3 regions of the Shewanella sp. H8 genome follow, and region 2 is predicted to be linked to each of the others. Evidence: predicted binding sites of a transcription regulator. Region 2 holds the regulator's gene; each other region holds the start of a gene.
What was found. The regulator sigma-54, encoded in region 2, starts transcription at its own class of promoters, with help from an activator protein. The targets are predictions, from matches to a motif close to GTTGGCACGNNNNTNGNNT.

Region 1 (5,184 bases), 700 kb from region 2:
AGGGGTTAAGTCAGATTTTATAGCCTTGAGTACCTTTAAATTTTCAATTGGCTTGATGCCTCCATTTTTTATTTTTATTGATTTCCTATCTTCTACGTACTTCTCATCAAGGTATCTTTCAATTGTCCACTCTCCGGTGGTTGCTGACTCAGCACAGAAATTATCCCACTGTGAACATATTTTCTTAAATTCTACTCTAGCCATCGCTAAGCTATAAAAACCTGATGGGTAGTGACAACTATCTGTTCTTTCTTGCCAAGAGCCGATTTTTTTCATCGAGCCATTTGTTGGTTTAAAGTAAAAGACTTTTGATCTTTTAGTTAGTCTTAGTACAAGAGAGAAACCGCCACCACTTACAGTAGCATCAAAAAAGTCTTTTGAGCCTTTTTCGATGTAAGGAAGTTTTTTTATACCTATCTCTTTAAACATAAAGGTACTTTGCTTTGTAACATTTTTACTAATGTAATCAGATAGTATGAAATCTTCTTTTTTGATTATCATTTTTGCCATAACCCAAAACCTTTTTGAAATGCATTTTGTATCATTTTCATATCATAATATCATTGTTCATATCATTATTTAAAAGATTAGGAATTATTAGATTTAAGTAAAAATGTTTCACCTCGCCAAGAAATAACCATAAATGCTTATATATAAAGGGTTTTATTATTAGCACCTATAAATATAAAGATATAAATATTTACACCTACTTATACAAACAACCGCTTAGGAGGCGGCTGCTCTATCCTGTTGAGCTATAGAGAGACCCTGTGATTATACTGAGTTTATAGTTGAATTAAACCTTTTAAATTTAATTGCTTGATTAATAACCAACAAATGCTTACGGCCTATTTGTTAAGATCTATTTATTAAACTCTAATACTCTAGATTGTTAGTTTTTAACGGCCCCATTTCTTTATAAATTAGTTCTTAATGGCAATATCATTGACTTGAATATTGTCTGCACTGTCGATACCGTCAAATATTGCTGTTGAGCTGTCTTCGGTAACTTGTTCGATAACCACATTGGCACGACTTTTTGTGGCGATAGCGCGCATGGAGTTAAATCTGTCTGGGATATTTTTCTGTAATACGATTTGGAATTTATCACCCATTTTAACGCCATTTTTACGACCTAAATTAATGATAATTCTATCCCCTTGCCTGGCAACAATTTGGCCTAATAATGGTCGACAATTTAATTGTTTATCCAATGACATAACACTTTGTTGTAAAATATCACTTATAGCCTGACCATAAGATGAGCGCCAAAAGCGCTGGTTAGCAGGTGAAACGATTTCTTGTCTTTCAAATTCCCAAGGCGCGGAGGTTGTGAAAGATTCACTCCAAACCACTTCGCCACTGATAGCATGATAAAGGGTTAACTTTATAATAAATTGCCTTAGCGGATCATCGTCGACCAAGCCCATATAACTGCTTTGTACTGGTTCAGTTGAAATATCAATAATTTCTGGTTGCAATAAATATTGGCTATCGGTGATCTCGCCAAGCCAACTAGGAATACGGTACCCTTTAAAATTCACCAATTGATTGGTGTTATCAATTTTTTCATCGGCATGTAATCGTGCAAAGCTATAACGCGATTGCGCATTAATAATTTTACCTAGATGTTCTGTAATACGTTGTTCAAAATTGGCCAGCTGGCCATAGCGTAACTGGGCGCGTTCTTGTAAATAGGCTTGTGGCAACATAATGGCGGCTTTAAGCGATTGGCTTTTGCATTGTGCATCGGGTTCTTGCTCACCGAGTTCAAGTTGTAAAACCACGGTAATAGTATGCTGGCTGATCATTTCACTCATTAATTCAACGTTATTAGCCGATCCCATTCGTTGAATTTGAAAGGTATCTTGAGTGAGCCGACCTTGATTGACTTGTTGTTGGCTGGAAAAGTTAACCCCGGCTTTTAAGCTGGCATAATTTAATGCTTGGCTAATGGCATCTTCGCGGGCTTTATCAATATCGCCATTAACAATTTTGGCCTTGCCAGTAACTTCAATTTGTTCAGCCGATGCAGACATTGTCGCCAATAAGCCACTGACGCATAACATGGCTATTACAGCAATATGACTGAAGGAATTAGCTCGGTTAGTAAGGCTTTGTCTGATCAGCATGCGATGTCCTAATGTCAAAAAAACGTCAATTTGGCCTAATTACACAAATTAAGCTTACTCTATTTTTAACAAAGCAAAAATTGTGCCTATTAACATTTTTGTAGTTATTTTTCGATCGAGTACAATTATAGTAAAGCTTTTTGTGCTTTTGCCGATATAAGGTGACGAACGATAAAGAAGTAAGTTAATGGCCTTAGTTGATGGTACACAAGGTGATTAAATAGCTCATTTATACCAAGACTTGCAGCATTAAGTGTTAGAGGAATTATTATGATTAACAGGCTTTTTATCCCCACTGTCATGCTCGCATCGTTATCATTAGTGGCATGTACCCAAACGCCTAACGAAGCCAATAACCTTGCCTTTAGTAACAACGGAAAACTGGTCAAAGTTACCGATAAAAATAACGCTAAAAACAAAACGCTAGCTTATGATATTCAGGACGTTGGATTATCGCCTAAAGGGCAAGTTAATGTGTGGGCCGAAAAGTTAGTCAACGAATTAGTATTACAGAATGATGCTTTACGCCCCGATCAACCACTGCTTATTTCTACGCCAGTTATGGCCAGTAATTTAAATACCACCAATGAGTTAGCTTTACAGTTACAGCAAGGGCTACTTGCTGCCTTTCATGCCCATGAATTTAACTTAGTGGATTTAAATGTAGCGACTAGTTTACGTGCGACAGAACAAGGCGAGTTTATGTTGAGTCGGAATTGGGAGCTATTACGCTCAGACTTACCGGTATCACATGTTTTGGTGTCAACCATGGCACTTACACCTGAAGGCATTATATTTAATGGCCGAGTGGTAAATGTCACCAATAATCGGGTACTGACTGCAGTGCAATCATTTGTGGCAGCATCGAGTTTGTCGGGTTATTTACAACCTTCTGAAATAATTGAGTCACGCAACGGCTTATTGTATCGCCACGAAAAGCGAGGCGACAGTCGTTACACCGTATTAGGAGATAAGCTATGAAGTCATTGATGTTAATTATGCTGTTGCTGCTAAGCGGATGTGTGAGCAAAGATAAATATGTTCAGTGGGAAACAGAAGCACCAGCCTCGTTTCCAACCCTAACAGCAATTGGTTACGCGCCTTTAGCAACACAGCCGAGTAAAGAAGCATCACATCGTATTTTAATGGCGATGCAAGCGTCAAAAGTTGCCGCTTATCGTGAGTTAGCAGAACAAGTTTATGGCCAAAAAGTTACCGCTAATAGCGACGTAAGTGAGTGGTTATTAACTGATGATAACGTTAAGACTAGCGTGAGCGGTATTATCCGTGGTGCAAAAGTGGTTAAGACCTACCCTTCTGGTGAGTTTTACGTAACTGAGTTAGCTCTTGACTTTAAACAAGTATGGCAATTGTACGAGCAACAAAACCGCTCTAAACGCGTAAAAGACGTTACCTACTTTTAAGTGGCAAAGACGATTTGGATTAGCTTGATACCTAATGTTGTTAACTAATATTTGAGTTAATTAACTTGCTTAAACCAAAATTACCAAACAAAAAAGCCGCTAATTTAAGCGGCTTTTTTGTTATCGGCTGTTATTGCTCATTGTTAAAACGATAATTTAAATACCAAGCCAAATGCTGCTTGATCATCTATATCTTCGGTAACGTCTGGGTAACTTAATTCCATTTCACCAGCAAAATAATAACCAGCATATGCGTTAAGGCTAATGTTGTCGGTAGCTTTCCAGCCAGCACGAACAAAACCAACCCATTCATCTACTTCGATGGTTTGATCATCATCAGCAATTAAAAAACGTTCAGTTCGTTTTGAACTACCAACGCCAAAATCAATATCGGTATTATATTGATAACTTAGCTCTAATCCTGCTGGACCACTAAAACCGGCTTGGAATGGGTTAGCAAGCACCCACTTATCATTTATTTGCCAACGAACCGCAATATAGGGCACGGTTCGCACTTCGGAAATATCATTTAAATATGCCACGCCTAAACCCAACATATTGCCTGAGTCAAAACGGTACATACCCGAAGCAACCACACCATAACTTTGTGCATTTGAAGAAGATGCGGTATCGGCATAGGCATATTGTAATTTAGGCGCAACTAAAAACATCCAATGGTTATCAGGTCGATATGATAACGATAATCCTGCACTGTACTGATGGATAGTTGACCAAGGCTGAATGTTATTCACTAACGGGGTACTTTGATTTATTTGCCAGTCGTAGTCGAGGTTGTTGTAGCCTATGTTGGCACCGATGGACCACTGGCGATTAAGTGGCATGTTAGCTGAAAAACTGGTTTTCCATGTATCTCGCTGTAACTGATTAGCGTTAGCGTCATCAGTCCCAACATTTGCAGTACCCGTTGATGTACGGGCGATGGTGAGTGAGAACGGTGAACGATCAGGGGCAGCTAGACCTTGCTGACTAAACAGCAGACTTGATGCCAACAAAATTGACAAAGCTGATTTACTCAATGATTTTGGCTGAATTACGTTAACGTTATAAAGCGTCATATTGATCTGCTTCCCTTCAAATAATGAGGTAAATTATATATTACCTTGGTGTAATGGAACCTTGGTTTCATTACACTTTGGTTTAATGGAATAGCAATACTGTTTTCGAGCCAATTAGGTTCAACTTTTATGGTTTATTTTACGTCAACTTGGTGAGCTCGCAAAAACATCACGGCAGTATCTTGTATGTATGCTTGTCTGGATATCAGTAAATCACCGATCTCCAAGCCTAACTCTAGACGTAATTTAAGTTCGCCAAATAACATTAAACATAATCTAACTGCGCTTTCATGCGGATTTTCAAACAAGTATTCGCCGTGATCATTGACCTTTTTTAAATAATTTCTAACCAGTCCGAGTACGTGCTTGGGGCCAGCGTCATAAAATAATCTAGACACTTCTGGGTGAGTATCAGCTTGAGCTACGCAGGTTTTAAATACTGTCATGGCCTCTTTGCTAACAATCATCTCACCAAATTGCTGAGCAAACTGCAAAATAACCTGTTGAGGTTTACTTGCATCAACTAAGGCATCGTCAGTGAGTTGATGCACA
Region 2 (5,184 bases):
TGTCGTGCTCAAGCAGGGCTAATTGATTTTGAAGCACTTTACTTTGCTCATCAATGTTGCGTACATCAACACTGATTGCCACTAAATCATTACTACCTTTGAGCTGTGCTAATAATGTGCCAATAAGAGCTAAAGGCAAATTATCAACACAATAATATCCTAGGTCTTCCAATACTCTTAAGGCTACTGATTTTCCTGAGCCTGAACGTCCTGATACTATGACAAGTTTCATGCAGTGATAACCTGATAAAGTTCTGTTGAGTCGTGAGTTTTACGAAGCTGTTTCAATATTTGCTTGTCACTTAGTTTTTGGGCCATGTTCGATAACGTGCTTAAGTGTTCTTGGCACTGATCTGCCGGCACTAATAAAGCAAATAACAGATCAACTGGTTGGTTATCGATTGCATCAAAGGCAATGGGTTCTTCACACTTAATAAATATGGCAATGGGCTGATCGATAGACGTCAATCGACCATGAGGTATCGCGATGCCATTTCCTATACCTGTGCTACCCACTTTCTCTCTCGCTAAAAGGCTTTCAAAAACCTCTTGCGAAGATAGGGGTGGGTACTGGGCAGCGACTAAGTTGCTGATGAGTTCCAGTACTTTTTTCTTACTGCCCGGGGTGGCACAGGTAGTGCACTCCGGTCGCAGAATGGTACAAAGTTCCATCGTTAGTGTTGTGTATACTTCTGTTGGTGTTTAATTACCTGACGGTTGAGCTTATCGATCAGGGCGTCTATTGCAGTATACATATCAGTACATTCTGACATGGCAAACATCACTATGCCATCTGTGATTTTACTGGCTTTTGATCTTTGTTGTAACTTTTATACATTGAGCGCAACGTTTGCATTATGGCTCTGATCGGAGTGTCGTTCAAGCTTTGAAAATTTATCATGAATATATTCCGTTGCCTTGTAGGTTATAAACTCTTACGTTGGTTAGACGGTGGAATCATCATTGCTTCACGATATTTTGCAATGGTACGACGAGCAACGTTTATGCCCTGTTCAGCCAGAAGTTGGGCCATTTTACTGTCACTCAGCGGTTTTTGCTGGTTTTCTGCAGCAACTAATTTTTTGATAAAAGCACGAATTGCAGTAGATGAACATTCACCGCCATCGTCAGTGCTGACATGGCTAGAGAAGAAGTATTTTAGTTCAAACAGTCCTCGTGGGGTGTGCATGTATTTTTGGGTAGTCACCCGTGAAATGGTTGATTCATGCATTTCTACAGCTTCAGCGATATCATTTAATACCATTGGTTTCATGGCTTCTTCGCCATATTCAAAGAAACCTTGTTGAAATTGTACAATGCAATTGGCCACTTTGAGTAATGTGTCGTTACGGCTTTCAATACTTTTAATAAACCATTTAGCTTCTTGCAAGTGGCCTCGAATAAATTGACTATCCGACGGATTTTTACTGCTTCGCGCCATGGCGGCGTATTGTTGATTAACGCCAATTTTTGGCATGTTGTCAGGATTTAACTCTACAACCCATCGGCCATTTTTCTTTAGTACCGTAACATCGGGTATGACGTATTCGTCATCTACGGCAGTAATTAATAAACCTGGACGAGGATTAAGTGACTGGATTAGGGTGATAGCGTCACGCAACTCGTTTTCTTTTAGCTTTGTTTTACGCATTAACAATCTAAAATCACGCCCGGCAATTAAATCTAAATAGTCTTTAATCAGCAGACGAGCATTATCAATATGGGGGGTTGTGTTGGCATATTGCGCTAATTGGATGAATAAGCACTCGCTTAAATCTCTAGCCGCTACACCAACAGGATCAAAGTGTTGAATGCGCTTTAATACGGCTTCAACTTCATCTAGTTCAACGGTTTCATCGCCCATTGCTTCGAGAATATCTTCGGTACTTTGGGTTAAATAACCTTGTTCATCAACAGCATCAATGATAGCGGTGGCAATTGCTAAATCGGTCTCAGAAAAGGGAGTAAGATTTTTTTGCCATTCTAAATGCTCATACAGACCTTCGGTGGTTTCACCTTGGAATGGCATGTCATCGTCGCGCATGCTCGCACTGCCTGAACCTGACATTGGGGAGGCGGTATACACTTCGTCCCATGTCGTATCCATGGCTAGATCATCCATGGTTTCTTTGGTTATAGACTCTGCAGTGTCAACTGTAGAGGTGTCTTTTTCTTTATTAACGCTGCTGTTGTCACTAAAGTCGGTATCAGCTTGGTCTCGATTTTCTTTTGCGGAGTTTTTTGCTTCTGAAAACTCATCTTCTATTTCAAGCAATGGGTTTGAATCCAATGCTTGTTGGATTTCTTGCTGTAGCTCCAATGACGATAATTGCAGTAAGCGAATAGCCTGCTGCAATTGTGGGGTCATGGTTAAGTGTTGACCCATTTTTAGTTGGAGTGACGCTTTCATTTACCGCTTATCCCTAGATGATTTCCATAAAAATGACAATCTAAAATACTGTATTGATTGTTACATACATCAATGACATTTAACGTTATTTAGTTAACGTTCAACAAAACGAGTTAGATAGTTTAAAAGACCCGTAACTTAACTATAGCTTGAATTGTTCACCTAAGTACACAGCTCGAACTTGTTGATTGCTCAATACTTCATCAGGTGTACCTTCAGCAATTAAATTACCTTGGCTAACAATATAGGCCCGCTCGCAAACATCTAACGTTTCACGAACATTATGGTCGGTAATTAATACCCCTAAACCGCGACTTTTCAGTTGTTGGATAATTTTTTTAATATCAATAACTGAAATAGGATCAACACCAGCAAAGGGTTCATCGAGTAAAATAAATTTTGGATTAGCAGCTAATGCGCGTGCAATCTCAACGCGACGACGTTCTCCACCCGACAACGACATGCCTTGATTATCGCGAATGTGGGTAATGTGGAATTCTTCTAGCAAATGCTCAAGTTGTTCAATTCGTTGGTCGTTGTTGAGCTCTTTGCGAGTTTGCAACACGGCCATAATATTGTCGTGTACAGTGAGCTTACGAAAAATGCTGGCTTCTTGCGGTAAATAACCAATACCTTTACGGGCTCGAAGATGCATTGGATCGGCGGTGAGATCGTCATTATCAATTAAGATCCGACCTTTATCGCTTTTTACTAAGCCGACAACCATATAAAATGTGGTTGTTTTACCCGCCCCATTAGGGCCTAAAAGACCCACTATCTGGCCAGTTTTAACCGTTAAACTAACATCTTTAACAACTTGACGAGCTTTATAGCTTTTAGCTAAATTTTCAGCGGTTAAGGTTATTTGGGTCATTGTTTGTTCTGCTTGTTAACAGGGATTTCAGGGAGTTTTTGCTTCGGCGCGGTTTCATCTTGGAAGTTTTCAGGTTGAATAATCGTGATGACCCGATCTTGTCCCTTACCTGTACTTTCAGCTATCAACTCTTGTGCATTGATATTGTACTTAATTTTGTTACCAGTAACTTGGCTTCCTGATTGCTCAAGCTTGGCATTGCCTATTAATGTGAGCGTGGTGCTGGCAAGATCATAAGTAATTTCGTCGGCACTGGCGGTACCTATTTGGCCGTCATCTAATTCTTGTGAAAACGTTGCCGGCGAACCAGTGGCGATAAGTCTTTTACTGGTGCTGTTTTCGGGGGTAAATGCCCGCAGCTGATCAGCATTGATATTAATCGAGCCTTGAACAATGGTAACCGGGCCATTAAAGACAATTTGATTGTTTTTAATGTCGGCAGACTGGCTTACTGCGGCAATTTTTAACTCCTGCATAAGATCACCTTGTTTAGCCATGGCAGGCAAACTCAGTAGGCAAAGTATGCTACTTAATAACATAACATTGGCGCGAGTGTGGAGACGATTAATGTGGCTCATATTTCCCTTCTACCTGGCTGAGTAGCGATAATTTTTGCGAATTCAAGTCTGCATGTAGGCCTAAGCCTTGAATAATAAACCCTTTTCCTTTGATATACACCATCTCCTGCGAGGTACCTATCATAGTGGTTAAATCCACAGTAATGGCTTGGGTGCTCAGTGATTGTAGGGGTTCTTCTATATCAATAGCATCAATAATAACATTATTTTCTAATATTACTTTGCTGGTATTTTTATTTAATCGTCCTCGGTCTGCACTTAATTGCCACTGTGCTTTACCATTTTCAGGATAAATGAGGTAGATAGGTTTGGTAAAGTGAGTGACGTCAGTAGAAGCATAATGTTCCATGTGCTCGGCACTGACTCGACTTTCTACAAAACCGAGTTGATTAAATTCAGTGGTTTGAAGGTTATTTGCAATAAAATCTGGACGCTCAATTCCGCGAACTTTCACGGCCTCCATTTCACTGCGCTTTATTTGTGCTTGCCAGTATAGTATTAAAGCAAGGCCAAAAAAAACTACAATACCTAGCGTGACTCTATTCATATACTCATACCATGAGCAGTGGCAAATTTATCTTGGCTTAATAGTAATAAGTCGGTCAGTTCACGTAGTGCACCGTGTCCGCCATTTAGGGTCGTTGTCATATGGCATTGTTGTTTTACAAACGGATGGCCATCACCGACACATACTGCTAGTCCTACGGCTTTCATCACGGGAAGATCAACCATGTCATCACCAATGTAAGCGACTTCGTCGGCGCTCACATTATACAAAGACATAAGTTGCTCAAAAGGTTCGGATTTATTGTCAATCCCCTGGTAAATATGCGTAATACCTAATGCCGTCATGCGGTTTTCTACTATTTTGGATTTACGCCCAGTGATCACAGCTACATGAAATCCACTTGTGATGATAGAACGCACTCCGTAGCCATCGCGAGTATGAAAGGCTTTCAGTTCTTCGCCAGCATTACTGAGGTAAATACGGCCATCGGAAAATACACCGTCGACGTCACAGATTAATAGTTTAATTTTTTGAGCGCGTAACCACACATCATTACTGATGGGACCGTATAATCCTTGGCGAAACGAGGTTGATTCTGACATGATTAAATGACTCCAGCTTTAACCATATCGAGCATATTTAATGCCCCGATCGGTTGGTGTTTTTCATTGACGACAATCAATCCGTTGATGCTTTTTTCATCCATAATTTGCAGTGCTTGTGCAGCTAAAATACCAGCAGGACTGGTCACACAGTTTTTGGTCATTACGTGTGCTATCGGAGTGGTTCTCAGGTTCACTTCTGCATCGATGAC
Region 3 (5,184 bases), 770 kb from region 2:
CCATATCTGGACCGAGTAAATCGTTAATGGCATCGGCAGTGCGCTTGGCGGTCGAAAAGTCAGAGCGGCGAAGATTGAAAGTAAGGTAGTCACCACTAGCAAATGGACTGATAACACTGCGTTCAACAATGGCACCACTTGGGATACGGCCAACTGTTGGGGTGTTTTGAATAACCATTGAGCCATCAAGCCCCTCAGCGCTAAAACCACTGACAATTAAGCTGCCTTGAGCAATGGCATACACATTGCCATCGACACCTTTTAAGAAGGTTTGTAATAAAGTACCACCACGTAAACTTTTTGCTTCACCTAAACTGGACACAGTAATGTCAAGATTTTGACCCGGTTTAATAAAGGCTGGCATATCAGCATGTACTGCCACAACAGCAACGTTTTTTGAACTAGGACGAACAGAGTCTGGCAAATTAATACCGAAGTTTTTAAGCATGGTTCTAAACGTTTGTTCGGTATAGCGGGTTTTTTCCCCGGTACCAGGCAAACCAACCACTAAGCCATATCCGACTAATTGGTTACTTCGTACCCCTTGAATACTGGCAATGTCTTTAATCCGTTCGGCATGTACCGGTGCGGTTAGCATTAATATTGACGCGACTATTGAGGCAGTCGACCTAAACAGTTTAGTTTTCATGCATTACTCCTTAAAAAGGCCACCAGTCACTCATAAAGAATGAACTCAGCCAACCGACTTTTTGGGAGTCAGCAAACGTACCGGTACCGCTATACTGAATTCGAGCGTTAGCCACACGTGTGGAGTCGATGGTATTGTCTGTTGTAATGTCTTGGCTGCGGATCATGCCGGTAACACGGATAAACTCATCACCGTTGTTAATCGAAATCCACTTTTCTCCGCGTATCACTAAATTGCCGTTACTGAGCACTTGGATGATATTGGCCGAAATGCTGCCATCTAAGCTGTTAGATTGATCGGCGTCTGATTCTCGTTTGGTATTCATGCTGTCGGTGTAACCTAAATCGATAGGTACGCCGCTAATAGATATGTTTTTACCACCAGCATAAATAGGTTCCATACTTAAATCGGTACCCTTTTTGATTTCGTTGTTGGCGCTTTTCGAGGCTTGAGTCGATTCTTTCAGCATGACAGTAATAATGTCACCAATACGATGAGCACGAATATCAGAATACAAACTTGAAGCTTGGGTATCATGATAAATAGATCCCGTCGCCGCCGCTTGCGTCGGAGTAACATCTGGATATACCGGCGCATAAAATGGGTCATCTGCAATAGGTTTCTTGGCAGTAGAACTACAGCCAGCCAATAACACCAATGATGCTAACGCAATGTATTTAATCATGTTAGCTCCTTAGAGATTCTGATTAATATAAGACAGCATTTGGTCAACTGCCGAGATGACTTTGGAGTTCATCTCGTAAATACGTTGGCCTTGAATAAGGTTGACCAATTCTTCAGTCACGTTTACGTTTGATGTTTCTAATGCCCCTTGACGAATAGAACCTAAACCGTCTTGTGATGCTGTACCTTGAATTGGCGTGCCACTTGCTCCCGTTTCGGTATACAAGTTTTGTCCTAGGGGATCTAAACCAGCCGGATTAATAAAGTCAGTCATAGTGAGCTGCCCTACCACTTGGCTTTCTGCTGTACCAGGAATTTGCACTGATACTTCACCAGCCGAAGACACGGTAATGCTGGTTGCATCATCAGGAATGGCAATTGTTGGCTGCACGACATAACCCGAGCCCGGTGTTACAATCTGACCTGTTTCATCTAAGCTAAACTGGCCGTTTCGTGTATAGGCAGCTGTGCCATCTGGCATTTGCACTTCAAAAAAACCTGAGCCTTCAATCATTAAATCTAACGAGTTATCCGTGGTGAGCATGTTGCCTTGAGTAAACATTTTTTGGGTGGCAACCACTTTGGTACCCGCACCAATGTTCAAACCATTCGGTAACTTGCTGTTGTCTGAGCTAACACCACCTGCTTGATTAACCGTTTGATAAAGTAAGTCTTCAAATACCGCACGACTTTTCTTAAACCCAACAGTACTGGCGTTAGCCACGTTATTAGAAATAACGGCAATGTTGGTTTGCTGGGCATCGACACCGGTTTTACTTATCCATAACGCTGGATGCATAATAATTACTCCTAACTAATTCTCATCAAGGAAGTGGACGCCCGATCAATTTCTTCAGCGTTCTTCATCATTTTGACTTGCATTTCGTATTGACGTTGAATATCAATCATGGCGACCATTTCATGCACTGAGTTGACATTACTGCCTTCAACGGCACCACTTTCCACTTCAACCCCAGGGTCATTTGGTGCATTACCACCCGCAATAAGACGGAACAAACCATCTTCACCGCGCATTAGGTTTTCATTACCAGGATTAACTAATTTAATCCTGGCGACCTCTTCGACTATTTCAGCTGTTGCTCCTTGCGGACGTACTGAAATAATGCCGTTGGCCGAAATTTCTATTTTTTCAACAGGAATAGGTAACACAATTGGACCTGACGTCCCCATCACCGGACGGTTACTGCTATTTAACAACATGCCTGTGCTGTCAATTTTTAAACTGCCTGCACGGGTGTAGCCTTCTGAACCATCTGCTGCTTGCACAGCAAGCCAGCCATCACCCTTAACCGCAACATCAAGATCGCGACCAGTAGTTTTAATAGGACCACCGTTAAAATTACTGCCTGGGCTTTCCATCATTGAAAATACCCGTGTAGGCAAACCTTCACCAAATGCCTGCATTGAACGGGCTTGGACCATGTCAGCTTTAAATCCATCAGTATTGGCGTTGGCAAGATTGTTAGCACTTACCGCTAAGGCATTCATCCCTTGCTTTGCGCCACTCATGGCAATATAAAGAAATTTGTCCATTTGTTGCTCCGTCAAACTTTCAGTAAAAATACTATATATACAGAACAAGCAATCATCATGCCAATGAGGACTGATGGAGTTTTAAGAAATGTAATTAACTGAAATTAAATAAGAATAACAAATAGTGAGTCACTGTAAGTGTCAAAAAACAATCAATCAACACGAGGGGGGAGTAATAAGGATGAGTTATAACAAGAAGGGTAAAGGCAAGGTGTTGCCGTAAACGGCAACACCTTTTATCAGATAAGCATAAATTTTTAAGGTAAACGTAAACTTAGCGGATCTGTAAGATTGTTTGATTTAAAGTATTGTTAACTTCGAGCGTACGCGAGTTGGCTTGGAAGTTACGCTGAGCCGAGATTAAATCAACTAACTCTGTGGTTAAGTCTACGTTTGATTGCTCAAGGGCAGACGAGTTTATACTACCAAAAGTACCACTGTTAGCTTCACCAGCTAATGCATCACCTGAAGCTAAACTGGCTTGCCAAGACGTATTACCCACTTGAGTGAGTCCTTGCTCGTTAGCAAAACGCACTAATGCCACCCGTGCTAACGGAACCGTTGAACCATTGCTGTAACTGGCGGTAATCAAACCATCTGAACCAATACCAACATTAGTTAATCGACCAACGGTAATACCATCTTGAGTTAACTCAGTCACTTCAAACGGAGAAGCATACTGAGTTGGGTTATTAAAGCTTATTGTAAGCGTTTGAGTACCATCGGCTCCAGGGCCTAAAGCCTCTGCACCACCAGTACCGAGTGCCTCAGTGGTAATCGTAGCTGGGTCACTGCCAGTATAAGTACCAGTAGAGTTAAATTTCAGCACTGCACCAGACCATGTACCAACGCCGCTTGGGTTAGTAGCTGATGCGGTACCAGCACCATCAACGGTACCATCACCATCGATATCCGTATCATAACTACCAGCACCAGTTGCAACATCAACTGGCTCACCATCTACCGCATAAAAAGCAACCCAGTTACTTTCACCTGTATATGAACCTGCGGTAGGTTTAATAAAGTAGGTGGTCATAATATGTGATTCACCTAATGAATCATAAATGGTTACTGAAGTAGAGTTGTTGAATGTATCAGAATCATCCGGATCAAAACTAGCTGGGTCTAATGCATCTTCACCCACATTAAGGTTCATCTGCAAGCCAACACTTTCTGTTTGCACTGGGCTACCGGCAGTATCCGGAATTTGGATCGGATCTGTGGTTGTTAAACTCACCGATGTGGAGTTACCATCGTCATCCACAGGGAACCCTTGTAAAAAATTACCCGCAGAATCAACCATATAATTATCTGAATCAACTTTAAATGCACCGGCTCTAGTATAAGATAGATCCTGTGTATCTAAATCTGATGAAGTAACAAAAAATCCGCTACCACTTATCGCCATATCCAGCGAGTTACTGGTAAATTGTAAACTACCTTGATGAAACTGTTGGGCAACTTGCGTAGTGGTAACACCACCACCCACTGTTGTTTTACTGTTTGCAAAAATTGAATTTGCATACACATCAGCAAACTCTGCACGAGATTCTTTAAAACCGACGGTATTCACGTTAGCGATATTATTCGCGGTAGTATTTAAGTCTTTTTGCGCGGCAGCGATACCACTGAGTGCGATGTTAAATGACATAGTTCACCTCTCACAATTAATTCATTTATAAATACGACCAATAATCTATTGTTGGTCATACTCTATGTTTCGGATACTGCGAGTACGTCAGACAACTTAATTCCGCCTACTCCACGCAAATTCAAAATGGCTCCTGTTGCCGTTGTGCCTAAAGACACGCTGGCAACATGGGCATAAGTCGATACCGCTAAATCTTCCGATGTTCCATCCACCTTACCGCTGGCCTTAATGGCATAATTACCTGCTTCAACAGGTTCGCCATTTTTATCTAAACCATCCCAAGTGACATCAACATTGCCGCCTTCACTGCCATCAACAGTAAAACTCTTAATAAGCTGGCCGGATTCATCTTCCACCCTAACCGTAATAGACTCGATTGCCGATGGTGTACTGATCACAGCTTTAATCTCAGGGCTTTCAGTAGATATAGCGCCAGTATCAGAAGGAATAAGCACTTTACGTCCAACTAAACTTGAAGCTTGTAATGCTTGGCTTGAGCTCATGACAGTATTAAGGTTAAGAATTTCATCATTAAGATTTGAAATACCATCGACTGTCGAGAATGATGCCATTTGCGCAATCATTTGGTCATTGTCAACGGGCTCAAATGGATCCTGCATTGACAACTGTTGACTAAGTAAAGCAA

Region 1: a site for sigma-54 is predicted at 2,204-2,222, ahead of ABIS04_RS13455 (flagellar assembly protein FlgT). Genes of this name have one in related genera too.
Region 3: a site for sigma-54 is predicted at 2,934-2,952, ahead of flgF (flagellar basal-body rod protein FlgF). Genes of this name have one in related genera too.

The regions. Positions count from the first base shown of each region.
Region 1 is NZ_CP157213.1:3,107,431-3,112,614, forward strand. It holds gene ABIS04_RS13450 (hypothetical protein) at 1-510, opposite strand, end outside; gene ABIS04_RS13455 (flagellar assembly protein FlgT) at 924-2,132, opposite strand; gene ABIS04_RS13460 (FlgO family outer membrane protein) at 2,403-3,113, shown strand; gene ABIS04_RS13465 (LPP20 family lipoprotein) at 3,110-3,556, shown strand; gene ABIS04_RS13470 (autotransporter outer membrane beta-barrel domain-containing protein) at 3,700-4,632, opposite strand; gene ABIS04_RS13475 (TetR/AcrR family transcriptional regulator) at 4,767-5,184, opposite strand, start outside.
Region 2 is NZ_CP157213.1:3,811,679-3,816,862, reverse strand. It holds gene rapZ (RNase adapter RapZ) at 1-232, opposite strand, end outside; gene ptsN (PTS IIA-like nitrogen regulatory protein PtsN) at 229-672, opposite strand; partial or broken gene hpf (ribosome hibernation-promoting factor, HPF/YfiA family) at 675-929, opposite strand; gene ABIS04_RS16625 (RNA polymerase factor sigma-54) at 926-2,410, opposite strand; gene lptB (LPS export ABC transporter ATP-binding protein) at 2,553-3,284, opposite strand; gene lptA (lipopolysaccharide transport periplasmic protein LptA) at 3,281-3,862, opposite strand; gene lptC (LPS export ABC transporter periplasmic protein LptC) at 3,849-4,409, opposite strand; gene kdsC (3-deoxy-manno-octulosonate-8-phosphatase KdsC) at 4,406-4,972, opposite strand; gene ABIS04_RS16600 (KpsF/GutQ family sugar-phosphate isomerase) at 4,975-5,184, opposite strand, start outside.
Region 3 is NZ_CP157213.1:3,037,287-3,042,470, forward strand. It holds gene ABIS04_RS13130 (flagellar basal body P-ring protein FlgI) at 1-598, opposite strand, end outside; gene flgH (flagellar basal body L-ring protein FlgH) at 660-1,334, opposite strand; gene flgG (flagellar basal-body rod protein FlgG) at 1,344-2,132, opposite strand; gene flgF (flagellar basal-body rod protein FlgF) at 2,144-2,887, opposite strand; gene flgE (flagellar hook protein FlgE) at 3,162-4,538, opposite strand; gene flgD (flagellar hook assembly protein FlgD) at 4,601-5,184, opposite strand, start outside.